DNA from 3 places in the Micromonospora sp. CNZ296 genome. Region 3 is predicted to be linked to each of the others. Evidence: riboswitches for the same ligand, from Rfam matches in the RefSeq annotation. Region 3 holds a riboswitch; each other region holds the start of a gene.
The links. A riboswitch is a leader RNA that binds a small molecule or an ion and turns the genes downstream of it on or off. The one in region 3 is predicted to bind cyclic di-AMP.
Positions count from the first base shown of each region.

Region 1: it holds a riboswitch for cyclic di-AMP, as region 3 does, so the genes downstream of both, FB455_RS28455 (coiled-coil domain-containing protein) here and FB455_RS32540 (C40 family peptidase) in region 3, are expected to answer to the same signal.
Region 2: it holds a riboswitch for cyclic di-AMP, as region 3 does, so the genes downstream of both, FB455_RS29190 (transglycosylase family protein) here and FB455_RS32540 (C40 family peptidase) in region 3, are expected to answer to the same signal.

Region 1 is NZ_VISW01000022.1:42,281-46,779, forward strand. It holds gene FB455_RS28445 (helix-turn-helix transcriptional regulator) at 1-19, opposite strand, end outside; gene FB455_RS28450 (carbonic anhydrase) at 187-840, shown strand; gene FB455_RS28455 (coiled-coil domain-containing protein) at 900-1,928, opposite strand; cyclic di-AMP (ydaO/yuaA leader) riboswitch at 1,933-2,063, opposite strand; gene FB455_RS28460 (YibE/F family protein) at 2,218-3,492, opposite strand; gene FB455_RS28465 (SHOCT domain-containing protein) at 3,655-3,864, opposite strand; gene FB455_RS28470 (metal-sensitive transcriptional regulator) at 3,991-4,290, opposite strand; gene FB455_RS28475 (heavy-metal-associated domain-containing protein) at 4,371-4,499, shown strand, end outside.
Region 2 is NZ_VISW01000023.1:84,893-89,391, forward strand. It holds gene FB455_RS29185 (YbaB/EbfC family nucleoid-associated protein) at 92-541, opposite strand; gene FB455_RS29190 (transglycosylase family protein) at 730-1,389, opposite strand; cyclic di-AMP (ydaO/yuaA leader) riboswitch at 1,388-1,546, opposite strand; gene FB455_RS29195 (LLM class flavin-dependent oxidoreductase) at 1,705-3,267, shown strand; gene FB455_RS29200 (winged helix-turn-helix transcriptional regulator) at 3,314-3,790, shown strand; gene FB455_RS29205 (SDR family oxidoreductase) at 3,822-4,499, shown strand, end outside.
Region 3 is NZ_VISW01000035.1:4,576-9,074, reverse strand. It holds gene FB455_RS32550 (C40 family peptidase) at 1-476, shown strand, start outside; gene FB455_RS32545 (N-acetylmuramoyl-L-alanine amidase) at 547-2,580, opposite strand; cyclic di-AMP (ydaO/yuaA leader) riboswitch at 2,819-2,953, shown strand; gene FB455_RS32540 (C40 family peptidase) at 2,967-3,998, shown strand; gene dcd (dCTP deaminase) at 4,063-4,499, opposite strand, start outside.

The DNA of each region.
Region 1 (4,499 bases), on a different contig from region 3:
TGGTCGCCATGGTGGTCATGCTATGGCCACGTCCGCCACCTGCCGAATCGGCGCGGTCCGGGGCGGGGCGCCGACGGGAAAGTATGAAATGCGTATCACGAATCTTGACGTGCCCCCAGGTGCGTGTGACCGTGGGTCGCGAGGCCGTTCGGCCTGGTGGTTCCCCAGGTAGACGAGGTGAGGGACATGACGCCGAGCACCCCGGAGCAGGCACTGACCGAACTGCGTGCCGGTAATCACCGGTTCGTCACGGGCGTCCCGCAGCATCCGAATCAGGACGCCGGGCACCGGGCGGCTGTGGCCGACGGCCAGCACCCGTTCGCGGTGATCGTCGGCTGCTCCGACTCGCGGCTCGCCGCCGAGATCATCTTCGACCGCGGTCTCGGTGACCTCTTCGTGGTGCGTACCGCCGGGCACACCGCCGGGCCGGAGGTGCTCGGCAGCGTCGAGTACGCCGTCACCGTGCTGGGCACCCCGCTCGTGGTGGTGCTCGGGCACGACTCCTGCGGCGCGGTCCAGGCCGCCCGGGAGGGGGTCCGGACCGGCGCCGCCCCGGCCGGGCACCTGGGCGCTGTGGTGGACGCGGTCTCGCCGAGCCTGTTGCGCGCCGCCCGCCAGGGGGTCGAGGACCTCGACGGCATCGTCGACGTCCACATCGCGCAGACCGTGGAGACGCTGCTGGCCCGGTCCGCCGTGCTGGCCGAGCGGGTGGCCGCCGGGCGGTGCACGGTGGTGGGCATGTCGTACCGGCTCGCCGGTGGCGAGGTGCGGACCGTGGCGCAGGCCCCGGCCCCGCTGCCCGCCCCGGCCGCGCCCGCCGACCCGGCGCTGGCCGGCTGATACGCACGGACGACGAAGAAGGGGCCGCCCGAGGGCGGCCCCTTCTCGTGGTGTCCGGGTCAGAGCATCGACATGTGGACGTGGTCGGTGTGGTTCGAGGGTCCGCTGTACGAACTCCAGCCGGTGGCCGGGAACCAGATCTGCCGGTTCCAGATGACGTAGTAGATGCCCAGCCGGTCGGCGTTGCGGATGAGGAAGGCGGCCACCTCGTTGCCGTACCGGCGGGTGTCGTTGTTGTGCCAGGGCGCGAAGCCGCTGTTCTGGAGCGACCAGTCGCACGCCTTGCCCTTGGGGTGCTCCCACGGCCCGCCGGGCCGGTAGCAGCCCACGAAGCGCTTGAAGCCCGCGCGCCGGACCTCCTTGTACGCGTGCAGCGTGCGCGGCGTGACGCAGCCCGAGGTGGTCGGGTCGTCCTCGCTGCACGACTCCGCCTTCCACCCGCCGTCGGCGGTGCGGCCGGGGCCGATCTTGGCGACCGGTGAGGTGGCGGAGACCAGGCCGCCGGTGAAGCCGAGACCGCCGACGAGCTTCAGCGCGCGCTCGGCCTGCACCTTCTCGCGCTCCATCGCGTTCTTCTGCTTCTCCTGCTCGCGCACCTCGGCGTCGAGCGCGATCTTGGCCTGCTCGGCGCGGGTCTTGACCGCGTTGATGGCGGCCAGGCGCTGCGCGTTGAGGAGGTTCAGCTCGTCCAGGGCGTTGACCCGGCGGACGAACGAGTCGGGTGAGTTGCTCTCCAGCAGCATGGCCATCGCGCCCATCCGGCCGGTCCGGTAGGACTGGGCAGCGAGCTGGTTGACCTGCGGGCTGAGCGCTTCGAGCTCGGCCTGTGCCGTCTTCACCTCGGCCGCCAGCCGCCGCTGGCGGTCCTGGGACTTGGCGAGCTTCGCCTTGGCCTGGAGGAAGGCCCGGTTGGCGGCGTCGATCGCCTCGGTGATGAGCGGCGGTTCGCCGTCCTCCTCGTGTCCCGAGGGGTTGCCGGGGGCCGCCGCGGTGGGGGCCGCGGTCGCCGGGGTCGGCCCGGCCAGCACGGCCAGCGAGGCCAGCACGGCCACCACGGGTGTCAGCCAGCGGCGCAGGGGTGCCGTCACAGTGTTCCCTTCCGTCGGCCGCCGACCGGGTTAGCTGACGGGTTCGGGACGGAAGTGGCCCCTACCGCTGTCGCGGATTCACCCCATGTACCTGGTTCCCCGGTTCGCCCGCAGGCGATTGGGCGGCGGCACCGCTGGCGCCGGTGCGCGCCTTCGGCGGTGACCGGCAGCGAGGTTACCTGACAGCACTCCTGAGGATCTACGTCCGGAAGCCGACCAATAGCGAGATTTCGCCGTGGCGCACCGTGACCAGCGTCGCGTTTGAAATCGATGGTCACGCTGCGGAGTGTCACCATGCGGCCTCCGTACTCTTCCCGCCGCCCAGGGCCTCCAGCGCGTCGTCGCGTCCGGCCGGCGGCCGGGCCGCGGGTGGCGCCGGCTCCGCGCCGCGCGAGCGCCGCCCGGCGGTGGTCACGATCGCGGCCAGTCCGGTCGTCAGCGGTACGGCGGCGATCAGGCCGAGCGTCGCCACCGCGCTGCGGACGATCTCCTGGGCGAGGAACTCGCTGGTGAGGATCTCACTCACCGGGCGGGAGTCGGCAACCAGGAGGAGCAGCAGCGGCAGCGAGGCGCCCGCGTACGCCAGCACGATGGTGTTGACGGTGGATGCGATGTGGGCCCGGCCGACCCGGGTCGCCGCCCGGTAGAGCTGCCGCCGGGACAGTCCGGGGTTGGCGTGCGCCAGTTCGGTGACGGTGGCCGCCTGGGTGACTGTGACGTCGTCCAGCACGCCCAGCGAGCCGATGATGATGCCGGCCAGCAGCAGCCCGTGCAGGTCCACGTCGCCCTGGAACATGGACAGCGTGGTGGCGTCCTCGCTGCCGAAGCCGGTCAGGTGGGTGGCGGACGTGGCGAGCAGGCCGAGCACGCCGGTGACCACCAGGCTGCCGAGCGTGCCGAGCACCGCGACCGACGTCTGCGCGGTGATCCCGTGGGTCAGGTAGAGCACCACGAACATGATCAACGCGGCGCCCACGATCGCGACCAGCAGCGGCGGCTGGCCGGCGCCGATGCCCGGCAGCACGAAGCCGAGGAGGATGGCGAAGCTGGCCACCAGGCCGCCGAGCGCGGCGAGCCCGCGCCACCGGCCGAACGCCACGATCGCGGCGGCGAACAGCACCATCAGCCAGATCAGCGGCGTGCCGCGCTGGTGCTCGGCGATGTTGTAGGACTTCACCGCCGGGTCGGCCGGGTCGGTCAGCTCGACCAGGACGACCTCGTCTCCGACCGCGACCCGGGGTGCGCCCGGCCCGGCCGGGATCGGCGTCTCGACCTGCCGGCCCGCGTCCGGGCCCTGCTCGGCGGTGACCGTCACCGTGCCGCAGGGGCCACCCCCGCCCTCCGGGGCCTCCGGGGTCGGCGGGCAGGGCTCGGTGACCACCCGGGTCACGGTGCCGTGGTAGCGGGGGACGTCAGCGCCGCCGACCGGCTCCCGGTCCTGCCCGGGCCAGAGCACCAGCGCCGCGATCACTGTGAGCGCGAACAGCGGCACCACCACGGCGACGAGCAGCCGTCGTACGCCCGGCGGCGCGGCGGGTGCGGGGCGGGTGTGGTCGGCACCCATGGCGTCTCTCCCAACGGTCGCGGCGACGCCTGGTCCGCCGGACCGGTCTGGTCACCCGGCCGGCGCGGACGTGTCGACCACGTCCGGGTCGTCGCCCGGCCATGGTAGACAGCCCGGCCGGCCGCTCCCGGGCGGCGCGACCGGTGACGCGCCCCGCTCGGGTCAGGCCAGGCCCGCCCGGCGCCGCCGGTACTCGTCCTCGTCGATCTCGCCGCGGGCGTACCGCTCGTCCAGGATGCGCCGGGCCGTCGTCGGGCCCAGATACTGCGGGCCGGTCCACCGCACGGCCGCCCAGACGAGCCCCGCCAGCACCCCGAGCACCAGCAGGGACCAGATCCACATCCAGCCCATCATCGGGCTCTGCCACATCATCGGGCCGCCCTCCGTCCGTCGCCGCGGGTCCGCCGGTCCGGCCTGCCCGCCACTTCGACGGTACGTCCGCCCGGGCGCGTCGGCACGGGTCGATGTGCCCTGGTCCTGAGGGCCGGAGGTCCCCGCTCAGCCGCGCTTCATCAGGCGCCCGACGGCGGCCATCATCTCGGTCGCCATCTCGTCGGCCCGGCCCTCGGCGGCGCCCTCGTGCATGCAGTGCCGGGCGTGGCCGTCGAGCAGGCCCAGGCCGACCTTGTCCAGCGCCGCCTGGATGGCCGAGATCTGGGTCAGCACGTCGATGCAGTAACGGTCGTCCTCGACCATCTTCTCGATGCCACGGACCTGGCCCTCGATCCGGCGGAGCCGGGCGAGGAGTTGGTCCTTGCTGGCGGTGTAGCCCCGGGTCGGGCTGGACGGCGCGGTCATGAAACCGAGGATAGCGTACCCCTCGGGGGTATGCTAACGTTCGGGACGTACCCCTGGGGGGTATCAGATCGGAGGGCGAGATGGAGACCACCTACCAGGTGAACGGCATGACCTGCGGGCACTGCGTCAACTCGGTGAGCACCGAGCTGAGCGCACTTCCGGGCGTCACCGACGTCCAGGTCGACCTGGCCGGCGGCCGGGTCACCGTC
Region 2 (4,499 bases), on a different contig from region 3:
GTGTCAGGCCCGGCGTCCCGCCGTGTCAGGCCCGGCGTCCCGCCGTGTCAGGCCCGGCGTCCCGCCGTGTCGGGCCGGCCATTTCGCCGTGTCAGGCCCGGCGCGCGCCCTGGGACGCGGTGCCGCGGTCGCGGTGGATCCGCGCGGCCGCCTCGTGCATCGCGCGGCCGAACAGCTCGGCCTGGTCGCCCATGCTGCCGAGCCGGGCGGCGAGCGCGTCGGCGTCGGCCCGCGCCGACGCGCTGACCCGGGCGTCCAGCTCGGACAGCGCGGCGTTGGCGGCGGTGACGAAGTGTCCGCAGAGGACGTCGAGGGGCTCGCCGGCCAGCTCCGGGTCGATCGTCACGGAATCCAGCCGGCCACCCTGGACGGCGACCGCGCGGACCCGGCCGCCGGCGGCCGTGCCCTCGGCGCGCAGCAGGTCGCCGGGCTCGCCGTCGGCGTGCGCCGAGGCCCGGGAGCGCATCGCGGTGAGCGCCTGCTGCGTGCGGGTCAGCAGCTCGTCGATGCTCGCGGCCGCCGAGAACGGGTCGTTGGTCATATCCGCGCTTTCTTCACGTCTTAGCCGAGCATCGTGACACTAGCAACCGGCTCCGACGAATCGCGGTCACCGCCGTCGCGGACCGTCTCCCGGACGCCGGGAGCAGGCCGGACACCGTCGACGCGGCGTGTCGCGGACGGGGCGAACGCCCGGCCGGGGCGACCCGGCCGGGCGTTCTCGGACCGCTGTCAGCGCAGCCGCAGCCGCTGACCGGGGAAGATCAGGCCGGGGTCGTCGCCGACCACTGCGCGGTTGCGCTCGTGCAGGGCGCGCCAGCCGCCGTCGACGCGCTGCGTCACGGCGATCTCCGACAGCGTGTCCCCACGCCGGACCAGGTACGTCCCGGCGCCGGACGACGGCTGCGGCGCCACCGTCGTCGTGGCGCGCTCGGGCGCGGCCCTGCGGGTGGCCGCCCGCTCCGGCGCGGCCTTGCGCGTGGCGGCCCGCTTCGGGGCCGCCTTTGTGGTGGCCCGCTCGGACCGGGTCGCCGCGCTCGCCGAGCCGCCCTTCTTGCCGCAGACCGGCCACGCGCCGATGCCCTGGCCGCGCCGCACCTTCTCCGCGACGGCGATCTGCTCGGACCGGCTGGCCAGGTCTGCGCGCGCGGCGTACTTCTTGCCGCCGTAGCCGTTCCAGGTGGCGCGGGAGAACTGGAGCCCGCCGTAGTAGCCGTTACCGGTGTTGATCTTCCAGTTGCCGCCCGACTCGCAGCGCGCGACCGCGTCCCAGTTGACGCCCGCGCTGGCCGGAGCGGCCGGGCCGAACAGGGTCGCGGCGCCGACGGCGGCGCCGGCCAGGACCGCTCCGAGGGCGGTACGGCGGCTTCGGGCAGAGTATTCAGTTGCCATGTGGATTCCTCCACGCCGACGAGGTGAGCTGTCGGGTTCGGGCCGAGGAGCCCGGCCGCCGGTGGCGGCTTCACCCCGAGGTGACGATGCACCGTGGAACGTGTGGTTCCCCCGCTCCCGCGCGAGGTCCGGTTACCGGGGACGGCGGCGGGATTTGGCGTTTCCGGCCCGCGGTGTCCGCGTCTGCGAACGAAACCGACGCTAGGAGCGATTTGTGACAATCGTCCACTTCTTGTGACGCTCTTCACCCGGCCGGGCTACCGGCGGCGGCGCTACGGTGGCAGGGCCAGGCAAGATCACGGGAGGGCTTGACGGATGACCGATCACGGACACGAGCTGACCTTCGGCGGCTTCATCACCCCCGCCGCCGGGCAGCCCGACCAGGTCGTGGCGCTGGCCCGGCTGTGCGAGCAGGTCGGGCTGGACCTGGTCACGTTCCAGGACCATCCCTACCAGCCGGGCTTCCTGGACACCTGGACGCTGATGTCCTACGTGGCCGCGGCGACCGAACGCATCCGCCTGGCCGGAAACGTCCTCAACCTGCCGTTGCGCCAGCCGGTGGTACTGGCCCGCAGCGTCGCCAGCCTGGATCTGCTCACCGGCGGCCGGGTCGAGCTGGGACTCGGCGCGGGCGCGTTCTGGGACGCGATCGAGGCGGCGGGCGGGCGGCGCCTGTCCCCCGGCGCCGCCGTCGACGCCCTCGACGAGGCGATCCGGGTGATCCGCGAGGTCTGGGACACCGGCAGCCGCGGCATGATCCGTGTCGACGGCGAGCACTACCGGGTGGTCGGCGCCAAGCGCGGCCCGGCGCCCGCGCATCCGGTCGGCATCTGGGTCGGCGCCTACAAGCCGCGCATGCTGCGCCTGGTGGGCCGCGCCGCGGACGGCTGGCTGCCGTCCCTGTCGTACCTGCCCAAGGGCCCCGACGAGCTGCCCGCCCTGAACGCGCTCGTGGACGAGGGCGCCCGGGCCGCCGGGCGCGACCCGGCCGCGATCCGCCGCATGCTCAACGTGACCGGCACGTTCGCCCGCTCGTCGGCCGGTTTCCTGACCGGGCCGCCGGAGCAGTGGGTGGAGGAACTGGCCGGGCTCACCCTGGAGCACGGCATCACCACGTTCATCCTCAGCAGCGACGAGCCGCGCGCGATCCAGATCTTCGGCCAGGAGGTGGCCCCCGCGGTCCGGGAACTGGTCGCCGCCGAGCGCGCCACGCCCGCCGGCGGCGCCCGGGAGGCCGCCGACGAGCCGACCACCGCCGGCGGCCCGAGCACGCTCGGCGTCACCCCCACCCCCGACCCGGGGGTACGCCTGAGCGCGCGCCGCCCGTGGGACGAGTCCACCCGCCCGAGCGCCCCGCCGCCGCCGGCCGGACACGTCTACCCGGCCCGGGGACAGGCCGCCGGGCAGCACCTGGTGGACGTGCACGACCATCTGCGCCAGGAGCTGGCCCAGGTGCGCGACCTGCTGGAACAGGTCAAGCAGGGCTCGGTCTCGCCGGGCCGGGCGCGGGCCGCGCTCAACGAGATGACCATGCGGCAGAACAACTGGACGCTCGGGGCGTACTGCGCGGCCTACTGCACGATGGTCACCCAGCACCACGGGCTGGAGGACGCCTCGGTCTTCCCGCACCTGCGCCGCTCAGAGGCCGGGCTGGCCGCGGTGCTGGACCGCCTCGAGGAGGAGCACGTGGTGATCCACGGGGTGGTGGAGAGCGTCGACCGGGCGCTCGTGGAGCTGGTCCGGCGGCCCGGCGACTTCACGCAGCTCCAGGAGGCGGTGGACCTGCTCACCGACACGCTGCTGTCGCACCTGTCGTACGAGGAGCACCAGATCGTCGAGCCGCTGGCCCGGCACGGGTTCTTCCCCGGCCAGCTGTGAGGTAGCTGACTTCTGCTTTCTTAAGTCAGGGGGTACCGTCGACGCCATGACGGACCTCCTTGCGCAGCGTGACTCCTGGTCCACCGCCAACTGCTCGATCGCCCGGGCGCTGGAGGTGGTCGGCAACCGCACCACGCTGCTCCTGCTGCGGGAGGCGTCGTTCGGCACCCGCCGCTTCGACGACTTCGCCCGGCGGGTCGGCGTCAGCGAGCCGGTGGCCGCCGCACGCCTCAAGCAGCTCGTCGCCGACGGGCTGCTCGACCGGCGTCCCTACCGGGAGCCCGGGCAGCGCACCCGCGACGAGTACGTGCTCACTGCGAAGGGAAGCGACCTGATCCCGGTGCTCGTCGCGCTGCGGCAGTGGGGCGACACGTACGCCGCCGACGAGGCGGGCCCGGCGGTGCGGGTGGCCCACGAGGAGTGCGGCGCCGCGGTGCACGCCCGGCTGCGCTGCGGCGCGGGGCACGACGTACCCCCCGGCGAGCTGGCCGTCCTGCCCGGTCCGGGCCTGCTGTCCGCCTGACCCCTCCCTTCTCCACACCTCGGAGCGAGACATGAAGATCGCTGGAAGCACCGCCCTGGTCACCGGCGCCAACCGCGGCTTCGGCCGGCACCTGGCCGCCGAACTCGTCGCACGCGGCGCCACCGTCTGGGCCGGCGCCCGCAACCCGGACACCGTGGACCTGCCCGGAGTCACCCCGGTACGCCTCGACATCACCGACCCCGAGTCGGTGGCCGCCGCCGCGCAGCGGGCCGGGGACGTGACGCTGCTGGTCAACAGCGCCGGCGTGAGCACCGGCACCGACCTGCTCGACGGCGACCTCGCGCAGATCCGGCTGGAGATGGAGACGCACTACCTCGGCACGCTGTCGGTGGTACGGGCGTTCGCGCCGCAGATCGTGGCCAACGGCGGCGGCACGATCCTGAACGTGCTGTCGGCGCTGTCCTGGTTCACGTTCCCCGGCGTCGGCGCGTACGGCGCGGCGAAGGCCGCCGAGTGGTCGATGACGAACGCCCTGCGCCTGGAGCTGGCCGGCCGGGGCGTCCGCGTCGCGGGCCTGCACGTGGGCTACATGGACACCGAGATGGCCGCCGCCGTACCCGGCCCGAAGGCCCACCCGGCCGACGTCGCCCGGCTCGCGGCCGACGGCATCGAGTCCGACAGCTACGAGATCCTCGCCGACGACGTGGCGCGCCGGGTCCAGGCCGGACTGTCCGGCGGTGTGGCCGCG
Region 3 (4,499 bases):
TCAAGCAGCAGAACGATCTCGCGGCGAAGAAGAAGCAGATCGACTCGGAGATCAAGCGGCTGACCGCCATGCTGCCGGTGACCTCGATCCGCCCGGCAGGCTGCCCCGCCGTCGACGGCGTGGTGAGCAGCGCCGCGCGGACCGCCATCAAGACGGCGTGCGCCCAGGTCGGTGACCCGTACGTGTGGGGCGCCACCGGCCCGAACTCGTTCGACTGCTCCGGTCTCACCCAGTACGCGTACAAGGCGGCGGGCATCTCGCTGACCCACTTCACCGGCGCGCAGTGGAACGAGGGCCGCAGGATCTCCCGCTCCGAGGCCCGCCCCGGTGACCTGGTGTTCTTCGGCTCCGACCTGCACCACGTCGGGCTCTATCTCGGCAACGGGGTGATGGTGCACGCGCCACGTACCGGCAAACCGGTCCAGGTGTCGAGCATCAGCACGATGCCGATCGCCGGCTTCGTCCGGGTCGCCTGACCCGGAACCCGGGCAGCGAGAAGGCCCCCGGTCCACGCGGACCGGGGGCCTTCCCGTGTGCGGTGCCGGGTCAGCGCGGCGCGCCGACCGGGGACGGCAGGATCAGCACGTCGTCCAGGTTCACGAACATGATCCGGTGACCGAACTGGACCTGCACGTAGCGGTTCTCGCCGCGGACCACGGTCCGGTCACCCGGTGCCGAACCGTCGAACGAGACCGCCCGGTAGTACTCGCCGGGCAGCACCCCGCCCACCGCGTACCGCTGGCCGGCGGCGAACGTGTACTGAAGCGGCGAGATGGTCTGGTACGGGATGGTGTCCGGGTAGGCGGCCTGCTCCGGGTAGGCCCGCCCGTACACCGGGATGGTGGCCTTGCCGGGCCGCGGCGTCACGACGAAGCCGGTGGCCCACTTGGCCGTCGGCGCGGAGGCCGGGTTGAGGAACCACGCCTTCTGACCGAGGTACCAGATCGCCGTCCAGTCGCCCTGGCGGCCGGCGAGCGCGTACGTCTGACCGGCGGAGGCGCGGGCGCCGTGGTCGGAGATGTACATGGTGTCCGGCGTGCCGTCCGGGCGCAGCCCGAGGTCGTTGACGAGCGGGGCGTCCGGGCTCGGCGCGGTCCGCAGGATCACCGACGAGGAGCCGCGCGACGGGCACGGCTGCGCCGGCGGCCGGGGCGTCGGGACGCCGGGCGGCTGCTGGTTGCAGCCGAAGAACGCCGGCCGGTTGGTGGCGAAGTCCGGGTCGATGGTGACCAGGCCGGTACGGGGCGTGCCGGTGCTGCGGAACGGCGCCTTCATCAGGTCGAAGTAGTGCGACCAGTCCCAGTACGGTCCCGGATCCCAGTGCATGCCGCCCACGTTGGCGGCGGTGATGCCGGGCACGTTGTCGTGGCCGATGATGTGCTGCCGGTCCATCGGGATGCCGAGCTTCAGCGCCAGGTGACGCACCAGCTTGGCGGAGGTGCGGTACATCGCCTCGGTGTACCAGGTGCCCTGACCGGCGAAGCCCTCGTGCTCCAGGCCGATGGACTTGGCGTTGACGTACCAGTTGCCGGCGTGCCAGCCGACGTCCTTGGTCTTGATGTGCTGGGCGATGTAGCCGTCCACCGAGCGCAGCGTGTAGTGCCAGCCCAGGTAGTCGGCCCGCTTCACCAGGTCGACGCTCGGGCCGAAGTAGCCCTCGGTGTCGTGGATGACGATGTACTCGATCTTCTGCTGCTTCGGCCGGTCGCCCAGGTCGTGGTTGCCGTAGTCGCCCGGGTCGTCGCTGAGCTGCTCGTACGGCGCGGGGATCCACTCGCAGGCCAGCCGCACCGGGCACTCCAGCCCGTCCGGCCGCTCGGCGTTGCGCAGGCCCAGGCGGGCCAGGCGGGAACGGTCCGGCTTCGCGGCGGTGGCGGCGAGCGTGACCCGCTGGCCGTCGTCGGTGGTGCGGCTGGCGCCCTGGCCGAGCTGGTCGTAGACCTCGTCGGCGAAGGCCGCCGCGGCGTCCGAGGTGTCCGCGCCGGAGTACCGGGCCACCGCGCCGTACCAGGCCGCCGGGTCGGTGCCGGCGCCGACCGGCCCACCCAGAGCCTTCTGGTACGACGCCAGCAGCGCGGCGCCACCGCGGATGTTCGCGGCCGGCTCGGTGCGCAGCGTGCCCGCGTCGAGCCCGGTGAGCGCGGCGGCGGCGTCGAGCGTCTGGAGCGAGGCCGGCGGCAGCGGGGTCTCCCGCTCCGGCGCGGCGGCGGTGGCCGGGTCGAGCTTCAGCGGCCGGGAGTCGTCGCCGCGCGGGTCCTCGTCCTCGTCGACGTGGGCGCTGCCCGGCATGGCGAGGATGTGCGCGGCGTCGGTCAGGTGCATCGGGCCGTAGCCGCCGCTGGTGCTCGGCTGCCCGGTGTGGGTGTCCCAGCGGGACTCCAGATAGGAGACACCGAGCAGTACGTTCTGCGGTACGCCGTACTCTGCCGCGGCGGCGGCGTATTGTTGTTGCCGGTCGCTCGCGGACGCAGACGTGTCCGGCGCGGCGGTCACCGGGCCGGTCGCCGCCAGCGCGGTGGCTGTCGCCACTGCGGCGGCGAGCAGTATCCGTCTGCCCGACGGCGGGGCGGAGAGGTGCATCGAACCTCCTGGACAGGGATGGGGGTCACTGCGTTTCCACCCTCACTCCGCACACCCGCGAGGGTCAATACCTTTCCAGTGAGTAATCAGCCTTGAAAGAAAATTTCACCTCCGACCGAGGTGCGGCGCCTCATCGCGTACGGAGTGTCACGGCGCTGGAAGTTGCGGATCGATAACGGTGGTCCCTACTCTGGTGAATCGTCGGCCGCACGTCTCACCGTCCAACCCGGTCGGTGACGGTCCGACACCGCCGAGTCGCCTCCGGGCGAGCCGGGGAACCAGGTACCTGGGGTGAATCCGCAGCGATGCGGTAGGGCGGCTCCCTTCCCGCCCGAATCCGTCAGCTAACCCGGTAGGCGGTACGGAAGAAGGAGTACGGACGCCCGGTGGCACTCCATGCCCCGCGGCCGTCGTCGAGCCGGTCGGTCGACCGGTCCACGGCTGTGCCGCGTACCCGCTGGTCCCGCTTCACCACAGCCCTCGCCGCTCTCGTCGGCACCGCAGTCATCCTGACCGGTGGCGCCACGGCGGCACACGCCGAACCCTCGGTCGCCGAGATCGAGGCGCAGATCGACCGCGACTGGAACAAACTCGAACCGGTCATCGAACAGGTCAACGCCGTACGCGAGCAGCTCGCCGCGCGGCGCAAGCAGGCCGACGCGCTCGGCCGGCAGATCGCACCCCTTCAGGCCCGGGTGGACGCCGCGCTCGGCCAGGTCGGCGGACTCGCCGCCGACGCCTACAAGGGTGACAACCTCTCCACCGTCAACGCGCTGCTGGGCAGCCGCTCACCCGGTGACCTGGTCAACGGCCTGGAACTGCTCGACCGCTTCGCGCACCGCCAGCACGAGCAGGTGCGCTCCGTCGCCGCGCTGCGCGACGAACTGGCGGCGAAGAAGAAGCCGCTGGACGAGATGATCGCCGGACTGGCGCGTACCGAGGCCCAGCTCGCGGCGAAGAAGAAGCAGATCGACGCCGAGATCGCCCGGCTGCAGAAGCTGCGGCTCAAGGTGTACGGCAACGGTGGCGGCGGCCCGCTGCGCCCGGCGCCCTGCCCCGCCGGTTACCCCGGTGGCGCTGCCGGAGCGGCGGTCAAGTTCGCCTGCGCCCAGATCGGCAAGATCTACGTGTGGGGCGCGGCCGGGCCGGATCACTTCGACTGCTCGGGCCTGACCATGGCGGCCTGGGCCAAGGGCGGTGTCTCGCTGCCGCACAACGCGCGCCAGCAGCACGGCATGACGAAGCGGGTGAGCCGGGCCGAGCTGCGCGCCGGTGACCTCGTCTTCTACTACAGCGACCTGCACCACGTGGCGATGTACGTGGGCGACGGCTGGGTGGTGCACGCCTCCCAGTCCGGCAAGCCGATCACCATGAAGCGGGTCGACGACGGCGACATCAACAGCTACGGCCGGGTGTAAGGAAGGGCCCCCTCTTAACGCCTCCGGTAGAGGAGGGGGCCCCTATTAACAACTGTGGGCGCCGTCAGCGGGTCGGCCAGGTGCGCCAGCTCTGCCAGGATCGGCTCGGCGTCGGTCCGCGCTGCCCCTGGTAACGCGACCCGTAGACGGCCGAGCCGTACGGGTGCTCGGCCGGCGAGGAGAGCCGGAAGATGCAGAGCTGGCCGATCTTCATGCCCGGCCAGAGCGTGATCGGCAGGTTCGCCACGTTCGACAGCTCCAGCGTGACGTGACCGGAGAAACCCGGGTCGATGAAGCCGGCGGTCGAGTGGGTCAGCAGCCCCAGCCGCCCGAGGCTCGACTTGCCCTCCAGCCGGCCGGCGAGCTGGTCACCCAGCGAGATCACCTCAAGGGTGGAGGCGAGCACGAACTCGCCCGGGTGCAGCACGAACGGCTGCCCCTCCGGCACCTCCACCATCGAGGTCAGGTCGTCCTGCTGGATCGACGGGTCGATGTGCGTGT